DNA from 4 places in the Polycladomyces zharkentensis genome. Region 2 is predicted to be linked to each of the others. Evidence: riboswitches for the same ligand, from Rfam matches in the RefSeq annotation. Region 2 holds a riboswitch; each other region holds the start of a gene.

Region 1 (2,202 bases), on a different contig from region 2:
TGTTTCTTCTTGCGAGACGGAAGCCGCCAACACCGGGCGGGTGATGATCCGTTTGACGGACACTTCCCATTCCGCAGGCAGGACTGAAACCAGCCGCGGCTCCCAGTTGCGAACGAGGAAAGCGGCATGGCTCCGGCCATGATCCGGATAGATGAGCGCATCCAACACTTGGATGCCCGTATCGAGGAGATCCGCCTTCCACTTGTCCGCCGTGTCGGCAGGCAATACATCCTCCGTTTCGATCAGGAGGAACTGGAGACCACTTTCTTCACCTGCCGGCAAAATCATCGGGCGACGAAGAGAGGCGGCTCGCAAAACAGGCAGGCGGTACACATTGCACAAATCTTCCACCACCGCACTGCCTGTGGGTTGTTCGCCCGCACCTTGACCCACCAGCGTCACATCTTGCACGACATCACCTTCCACATGGATGGCGTTGTATACGCCGCGAACGCCGGAAAGCGGATGGGATAGCGGCACCAAGGTGGGCGCGACTTGCAATGCAACCGGTCCTTCTTCACCGTATTGTTCCGCTTGGGCGAGCAATTTGATGGAATATCCCAAACGACGGGCGATCTCCAATTCGGCAACCGTGATGTCCGTGATCCCTTTTCTCGGGATGTCTTCCACCTTCACATCCACCCCGAAAGCCAACCGGCAGAGAATCGCCAGTTTGTGAGCCGAATCAAAACCTTCGACGTCTGCGGTCGGATCGGCTTCAGCGTATCCTTTTTCCTGCGCCTCTGCAAGAACGGAATCAAACGAACGCCCATGTTCGGCCATTTGCGTCAGAATATAATTGCAGGTACCGTTAACAATCCCGGAAACCTTGTGAATGCGGTTGGCTTTGAGCAGATGCTGCAAGGTGCCCAAAACGGGGATTCCGCCGCCCACACTGGCTTCATACAACAATTGAACGCCCTTTTCACGCGCCAGCTGCTCCAGCTCCACCCCGTGTTTGGCGATCAGCTCTTTATTGGCTGTCACAACGTGACATCCCGCTTCTATTGCTTTCACCACATAGGTGCGCGTGGGTTCGATTCCGCCCATCGCTTCAATCACTACCTGCACCCCCGCGTCCAATACATCCTCAAAGCGGGTGGTCAGGAGATGTCCCACGCCTTCCACCTTTCGTTTCTTGGTCAGATCCCGCACCAGAATGCGGCGCACTTCAAACAGCGTGCCCGTTTTGCGTGCAATCACGTCTTGATTGGACTGGAGCATTTTATATGTTCCCGTTCCCACCGTTCCCAGTCCCAATAACGCAACATTGACACGCTTCATCGCCCTGCTCCCCCCTTTAAAATTTCAAAACCCTCTTCTTAAAGATAAGAAGAGGGGGACATGTATCCACGCCACCCTGCTCCTTATCTCTCAGCACCCGAAGGCACTGCAGGAATTGGCACCTTATGCCCGTACCCTGCCTACAACGCAGGGGACGAACATGGTTGCCGGGCTTCATCGGGCCAGTCCCTCCGCCTCTCTCGATAACGAGTCAGTGGTTGATCCCTATTTAATTAGTCCCTATTATCCAACAAAAAAAATACGTTTGTCAAACCCTTTTTTTTGAACAATATCAGACAGGCATCGTCATTTCGGCGAAATTTGTCCGTACCGAGTAGAAAAATGTCCGGTTCCACGGGAAACCGGACATCAATCACGCCGCTCCACGATGCGGTTGCGAAGCACGCCCAAACGCTCTACTTCCAGTTCTACCATGTCACCCGGCTCCAACCAGGGATGCACTTCCGTACCCAGCTCCAAAATACACCCGGTTCCAACCGTGCCGGACCCGATTACGTCTCCAGGATACAAAAAAACATCCTGAGAAGCCCGCTCAATCATCTCGGCAAAGGAAAAGTGCAGATCCCGGAGATTGCCGCGGGACAACTCGACCCCGTTGACACGGGCAGTCATCGCCAAATCCCAATGGTCACCGTTTCTTCGGTCTTCCAGCTCATCCGGGGTAACCAACCACGGTCCCAACGAAGTGGCAAAATCTTTCCCTTTGGCCGGTCCCAAACCGACTTTCATTTCCTCAAGCTGAATATCCCGTGCGCTCCAATCGTTGAGGATACACAGTCCCGCGATATACTCCCTCGCCGATTCCCGGGAGATGTTGTGTCCCTTTTTCCCGATGATGCACGCCACTTCCAACTCATAATCCAAACATTGTGTGCCGCTCGGTCGGGGTACAGGTTG
Region 2 (2,202 bases):
GTGGTTATGACATGACACCGAAAGAGAAATTCGAATTGGATATGTACTACATCAAACGGCAATCGTTCGCGCTGGATATGCGCATTCTGCTGCGTACGGTATGGGTGGTGCTGACCGGTAACGGTGCCCGTTGATTCGCTGTGCCAAGACAAAACGGATTGCCCCGAGGGTAATCCGTTTTTTCCCGTTTCTGTTCATTTGTATCACAAGCTTTCCCGACACATGAAGCTCCGGCTGTGGCAATCCCCCATTAAAAGGTCAGCCGAAGGGCCATATACAGGAGAAGCCAAAACGGGAGGCTTAAACCGGTCGCATTGATCAGGCCGATCCAAAACGATTTGCCGACAACCGTGCTCATGTCGGGCACCTCCGTTGTTCGTGTCCTTGATTGTCTTTATTATACGCGAATGTCCGTCGCCGTAGTGGGTTTTTGGCCATTTGTAAACGAAATGTAATCTCATGGTAATCTACCGTCATCATTCATCAAAAAAATTTGTATATTATGGGAAAGAAGAATGTCGTTGACATCGCGAACGTTGTCGTGGTAGGATGTAATCTGACAACTTGATACGACGATGTTGCGCGCTCTTATCAAGAGAGGTGGAGGGACTGGCCCGATGAAACCCGGCAACCGTCCGCGGTATGCACGCGGAAATGGTGCCAATTCCTGCAGAGCCCATCGGTTCTGGCAGATGAGAGAGGCGATTTTATGATAAATAAGATCCCTTTCTGCTCTGGCAGAAAGGGATCTTTTCTTACAGACAGGTGGTGAACGCGATGATTGTACTCGACCAAGTGAACAAAGTGTACCCTTCCTCGAAAGGCGAGGATGTGGTCGCGTTACAGGATATCAATCTCCGCATCGAACGCGGAGAAATTTTCGGGATCGTCGGTCACAGCGGAGCGGGGAAAAGCACATTGCTTCGACTGCTCAACGGATTGGAAAAACCCACTTCGGGCAGTGTCACGGTGGATGGCATTTCCATTTCCGAAAGCAGCGAGCGGGAGTTGCGCGAAGCGCGAAAGAAAATCGGCATGATTTTTCAGCATTTCCACTTGCTATGGTCCCGCACCGTGTGGGAAAATGTGGCCTTCCCCTTGGAGCTGGCGGGCAAATCGAAAAAGGAAATCCGGGAAAAAGTGGATGCCTTGCTGGAACGGGTGGGTCTTGCCCATCGGGCAAACGCGTATCCCGCCCAACTGTCCGGGGGACAGAAACAGCGTGTCGGCATCGCACGGGCGTTGGCCAATGATCCGAGCGTCTTGCTTTGTGATGAGGCGACATCGGCACTGGACCCGGAGACGACAGCTTCCATTTTGCAATTGTTGAAGGAGATCCACCGGGACACCGGCATTACGATGGTGATCATCACGCATGAAATGAGTGTGGTCAAACGGCTGTGCCACCGCATGGCCGTCATGGAAGCCGGAAAAGTGGTGGAACTGGGTGAGGTGGATACGCTGTTCCGGCAACCGAAACACCCGGTTACCCGACAATTCGTACAGTCCTATCACACTGAAGAACTGGAAGCTTCAAAAGAGCATGCCGCTTTGATCCAGGTGCGGTCAAATGATTTGGATCGCATCTGGTCCCGCTTGGCCGATTGGGTAAAACGAGGCGTGACAGTGACGATCTTGCCTGACCATGAGGAAAACGACGGAACGATCACCTTGCGGGTGAGCGGAGAAGGGGACCAAGTCCGGGATGCAGTGGAGGCGATCCGGGAATTTGAGGGCAGTTCGGAGGTGATCCCGTATGTTTGATCAACTGGACACCACCCTTTTGTGGCAAGCGACCGGGGAAACGCTGTACATGGTGGCCATCTCCACGTTTTTCTCGGCCGTGATCGGCATTCCGTTGGGGGTGCTCCTCGTGATCACGGATAAGGGACACCTGTGGGAAAACGTTGTGATCCAGCGGATCTTGGGCCTGATCGTCAACCTGTTCCGGGCGGTGCCGTTCATTGTACTGGTTCTCTTTCTGTTCCCGCTGTCCAAGCTGTTGGTCGGCACCACGCTTGGTCCGACGGCGGCCACGATTCCTCTGATCGCGGGAGCGGCCCCCTTCTACGCCCGAATGGTGGAAACCGCCATCCGGGAGATCGACCGGGGAGTGATTGAAGCCGCCCAAGCGATGGGGGCTACCCGGATGCAGATCGTCCGCATGGTGCTCCTGCCGGAAGCCAAACCGGCAATCATCTC
Region 3 (2,202 bases), on a different contig from region 2:
ACGGGGGGCAGTTTGTATTTCAGCGAGATCGCGATGTTTGAACCGTGCAAGTTGTGCTGGTTCCAGCGGATTTTTATGTATCCGTTGACGGTGTTGCTGGGAATCGCCAGTTATCGGGATGACCGGGGGATCATTTCCTACACGCTTCCGCTCAGTGTGATCGGCGGTTCCATTTCGCTTTATCATTATCTGCTGCAAAAGGTACCGGCGATGAAGTCGTTCACTCCCTGCACGCGCGGGGTGCCGTGCACGGGCGAATACATCAACTGGTTCGGATTTGTCACCATTCCCTTTTTGGCACTGACGGCGTTTGTATTGATCACTTGGTTCCTGATGGCGGCCCGGAAGGGAGCAACGGACGAGGCTGTTGAAACGGTGACGGAACGGGATGCATAACGGTTGCGATCGGTTGACCGTTGCTCAGGCGGTGGCAACGATCTGCCGGCGGCAGAACGGGACGAAGGAGCGTGTGGGCACCTGAGAAGTAAAAACGGGCGGCCCGGTCGGACAAACACGGAGAAAAGTTTCTTTCAAAGCGCATATAGTATGGTGAAAGAGAGGATGGAGGAGGGTGTGTCTGGTTAGTCAGGGAGGCATCCTTTCCGGGTTGACGGCAGAACGAAGCGTCGGAGGAACCCCATTGCGAGCATCCCTGAGCGAAGCGCACTTGGCTTGGTTCTTTCGCCCAACGGTTCGAAGCGGACATGATCCGTTTTTCGGGAGGTTCTGGGGAGAAAGCCGGGAAAACAATGCGGACCATATGGACCAGACACGCTCGAGTCGGAGCGGGAGGAAAAAGGTTCACCCGAATCAAAGATCTGAAATCAATTGACAGGTGCCCCGTTCTTTTTGTATATTTATCTCCAAATCCTTTTCGTTCGTCTGTTCCGAAAAAATCACATAATCCGATTAGCGGAACTCTTATCCAGAGTGGCGGAGGGACTGGCCCGATGAAGCCCGGCAACCTATTTGAGAGGGATTGCCTTTCAAATGTGGTGCCAATTCCTGCAGAGGGTATCTCTGGGAGATGAGAGTTTGCGCGTTTACGACGCCAACCTTTCATCCGATCAGAGATGAAAGGTTTTTTATTTGATGGAAGGAAAGAGGATGATGGCCATGGGTATTCAACCGTTGGCAGAACGGATGAGAGAAAAAATCCTGATTCTGGACGGCGCGATGGGAACGATGCTGCAAAATGCCCGTTTGACGGCGGAGGATTTTGGTGGTGAAGAGTATGAGGGATGTAACGAAATACTCAACCTGACACGCCCCGACCTGATCCAATCCATTCATGAAGCGTATCTGGAAGCGGGAGCAGACATTGTGGAGACCAACACGTTCGGTGCCACGTCGGTGGTGCTGGCCGAGTACGGACTGGAAAACCGTGTGGAAGAGATCAACCGCGCAGCGGTGGCCTGCGCCCGCAAAGCCGTTGACAAATGGAAGCGGGACGGTTCTCCCCGGTATGTGGCCGGGGCGATGGGACCGACAACCAAGACGCTCTCGGTGACGGGCGGTGTCACGTTCGACCAACTGGTGGATGCGTATTACGAACAGGCGCGTGCACTGTTGTTGGGCGGCGTGGATGCGTTGCTGCTGGAGACATCCCAGGACACGCTGAATGTGAAAGCGGGCGGAATCGGAATCCGGCGGGCATTTGCGGAGTTGGGAACCGAAGTGCCGATTCTGATTTCCGGCACGATCGAACCGATGGGCACGATGTTGGCCGGGCAAAATGTGGAGGCCTTTTACGTGTCCATCTCCCATCTCCGCCCCTTGTCCGTGGGGTTGAACTGTGCGACCGGCCCGGAATTTATGCGTGACCACTTGCGGACGCTGGCTTCGATGGCCGGTTGTGGGGTAAGCTGTTATCCCAACGCCGGTCTTCCGGACGAAGAGGGAAGGTATCATGAAACGCCGGAGGGACTGGCCGCCAAGTTGGCTGCCTTTGCCGAAGCCGGGTGGCTCAATATGGCGGGCGGATGTTGCGGTACGACACCGGATCACATCCGTGCGCTGGCGGAGGCGCTGAAGGACAAACGCCCCCGTCCCGTACCGGAACGGCGCATCCCGGCGGTATCCGGCATCGAACCCGTTTATGTGGAAGCGGACAATCGACCGATTCTCGTCGGTGAGCGGACCAACGTGATCGGGTCGCGCAAATTCCGAAACCTGATCCAGGAAGGGGAATATGAAGCCGCT
Region 4 (2,202 bases), on a different contig from region 2:
CGAATCCGCGTTTGTACTCGTCACTGGACGAGAGGGAGACCGCGGTGATGGTCCGGCCGTGGAAGTTGTTTTCACAGACGATGATTTCCGCTTGGTTTTCCGGCACTTTCTTCACGTCATACGCCCAGCGCCGGGCCGCTTTGAGGGCGGTTTCCACCGCCTCGGCACCGGTATTCATCGGCAAGATCATCTCTTTGCCCGTCAGTTGAGCCACTTTTTCGTAAAAAAGTCCCAGCTGATCGTTATGGAAAGCACGGGAGGTCAAAGTGACTTTATCCGCTTGTTCTTTCAACGCCGCGATCAGGCGGGGATGGCGGTGTCCATGGTTCAATGCCGAATAGGCGCTCAGCATGTCCATGTACTTGTTGCCGTCGGCATCCTCCACCCAGACGCCTTCCGCCTTGGATATCACGATCGGCAGGGGATGATAGTTCCTGGCGCCGTATTTGTCCGTCAGTTCGATCAACGCTTGGTTTCGTGACATGATGGCCTCCTTGGATGAATAAATTTGATGTGTGGGCGCATATCAACACGCCCTGACCCGAAAATGAGCAATCTATCACCATTTTAGATGGAATTCGGAACGGAATCAATGACGGAACATTTTCTTTAAAAAGCGGTTGACGGCGACATGAGAGACCGGTATAATGAAAAACAAGTTTTCTGATTGTCGATACAATTGAATCGGATTTGGAATCTCTTATCGAGAGTGGTGGAGGGACTGGCCCGATGAAACCCGGCAACCCCGGTCTGTACGAACCGGAAGGTGCCAATTCCTGCGGAAACCGCCGCCAACGGTTTCCGAGAGATAAGAGAGGAGAGCTGGCGTATCCAAAGCCTCTTCTCTTATCGGAGAAGAGGCTTTTTCATTCCACTGTTGCAGGCTTCCGTCACCAATCGGAAAGGCGGCTTTTGGCAGGCGTGCCCTTCTGAGTGTGTGTTGCAAGAGCGAGAGAGAGGCTCACACGACCCACAGGGTATGCGGAGAGATACCCCAAAGCGTTCAATCCCTGCGAAAGGATGATGGTGATGAGCGATACGCAACAATACGGTTTGGAAACGTTGGCGGTCCACGGTGGCCAAGAACCTGACCCGACGACCAATGCCCGAGCGGTACCGATTTACCAAACCACTTCCTATGTATTCAATGATACGGAACATGCGGCCAATTTGTTTGCATTGAAAGAATTCGGCAATATCTACACCCGCATCATGAACCCGACACAAGATGTTTTTGAAAAGCGGGTGGCCGCGCTGGAAGGAGGCGTCGGTGCGCTGGCGACGAGTTCCGGTCAGGCGGCAATCACCTACTCCATCCTGAACATCGCCAAAGCCGGAGACGAAATCGTCTCATCCAGCAGCCTGTACGGCGGCACGTACAACCTGTTCCACCATACCTTTCCCAAGCTGGGAATTACCGTGCGGTTCGTCGACCCTTCCGATCCGGAAAATTTCAAAAAGGCGATCAATGAAAAGACGCGGGCCGTTTATGCGGAGATTATCGGCAACCCCAAAATGGACGTGCTGGATGTGGAGGCCGTGGCCAAAGTGGCGCATGATGCCGGCTTGCCGCTGATCGTGGACAATACGCTGGCCACTCCGTACCTGTGCCGGCCGATTGAGTTCGGGGCGGACATCGTGGTCCACTCGGCCACCAAATTCATCGGCGGTCACGGCACCAGTATCGGTGGGGTGATTGTGGATTCGGGCAAATTCGATTGGACCAACGGCAAATTCCCGGAATTGACCGAACCGGACCCCAGCTATCACGGGGTTTCCTACACGGAAGCGGTCGGACCGCTGGCATACATCATCAAGGCTCGGGTTCAATTGCTGCGGGACATCGGGGCATCCATTTCTCCGTTCAATGCGTTTTTGTTCTTGCAAGGGTTGGAAACGTTGCATCTGAGAATGGAACGGCACAGCGAGAACGCGCTTCGGGTTGCCCGGTTCCTCCAGGAACACGAACTGGTGGAGTGGGTGAGTCATCCGGGATTGGAAGGCCATCCGTCGTACGAAAAAGCGAAAAAATATCTGCCCAAAGGGCAAGGCGCCATTTTCACGTTCGGTATCAAAGGTGGTTTGGAAGCGGGCAAAAAACTCATCGAAAACTTACGCCTCTTCTCTCACCTGGCCAACGTGGGTGACGCCAAATCCCTCGTGATTCATCCGGCCAGCACCACTCATCAGCAGTTGACGGAA

Evidence for each region. Region 2 has a riboswitch for S-adenosylmethionine ahead of JQC72_RS00545 (methionine ABC transporter ATP-binding protein). Riboswitches for the same ligand answer to the same signal wherever they lie in the genome.
Region 1: linked by a shared signal. The riboswitch ahead of JQC72_RS04840 (homoserine dehydrogenase) and the one ahead of JQC72_RS00545 (methionine ABC transporter ATP-binding protein) in region 2 are both predicted to bind S-adenosylmethionine.
Region 3: linked by a shared signal. The riboswitch ahead of metH (methionine synthase) and the one ahead of JQC72_RS00545 (methionine ABC transporter ATP-binding protein) in region 2 are both predicted to bind S-adenosylmethionine.
Region 4: linked by a shared signal. The riboswitch ahead of JQC72_RS03515 (homocysteine synthase) and the one ahead of JQC72_RS00545 (methionine ABC transporter ATP-binding protein) in region 2 are both predicted to bind S-adenosylmethionine.

What each region holds. Positions count from the first base shown of each region.
Region 1 is NZ_JAFHAP010000005.1:68,718-70,919, reverse strand. Features, by position in the region: gene JQC72_RS04840 (homoserine dehydrogenase) at 1-1,284, opposite strand, end outside; SAM riboswitch class I at 1,365-1,494, opposite strand; gene JQC72_RS04835 (fumarylacetoacetate hydrolase family protein) at 1,654-2,202, opposite strand, start outside.
Region 2 is NZ_JAFHAP010000001.1:119,829-122,030, reverse strand. Features, by position in the region: gene JQC72_RS00550 (sugar transferase) at 1-134, shown strand, start outside; SAM riboswitch class I at 586-699, shown strand; gene JQC72_RS00545 (methionine ABC transporter ATP-binding protein) at 778-1,764, shown strand; gene JQC72_RS00540 (methionine ABC transporter permease) at 1,757-2,202, shown strand, end outside.
Region 3 is NZ_JAFHAP010000011.1:89,232-91,433, forward strand. Features, by position in the region: gene JQC72_RS12600 (disulfide oxidoreductase) at 1-396, shown strand, start outside; SAM riboswitch class I at 919-1,034, shown strand; gene metH (methionine synthase) at 1,117-2,202, shown strand, end outside.
Region 4 is NZ_JAFHAP010000004.1:344,847-347,048, reverse strand. Features, by position in the region: gene JQC72_RS03520 (ornithine--oxo-acid transaminase) at 1-484, opposite strand, end outside; SAM riboswitch class I at 698-815, shown strand; gene JQC72_RS03515 (homocysteine synthase) at 1,030-2,202, shown strand, end outside.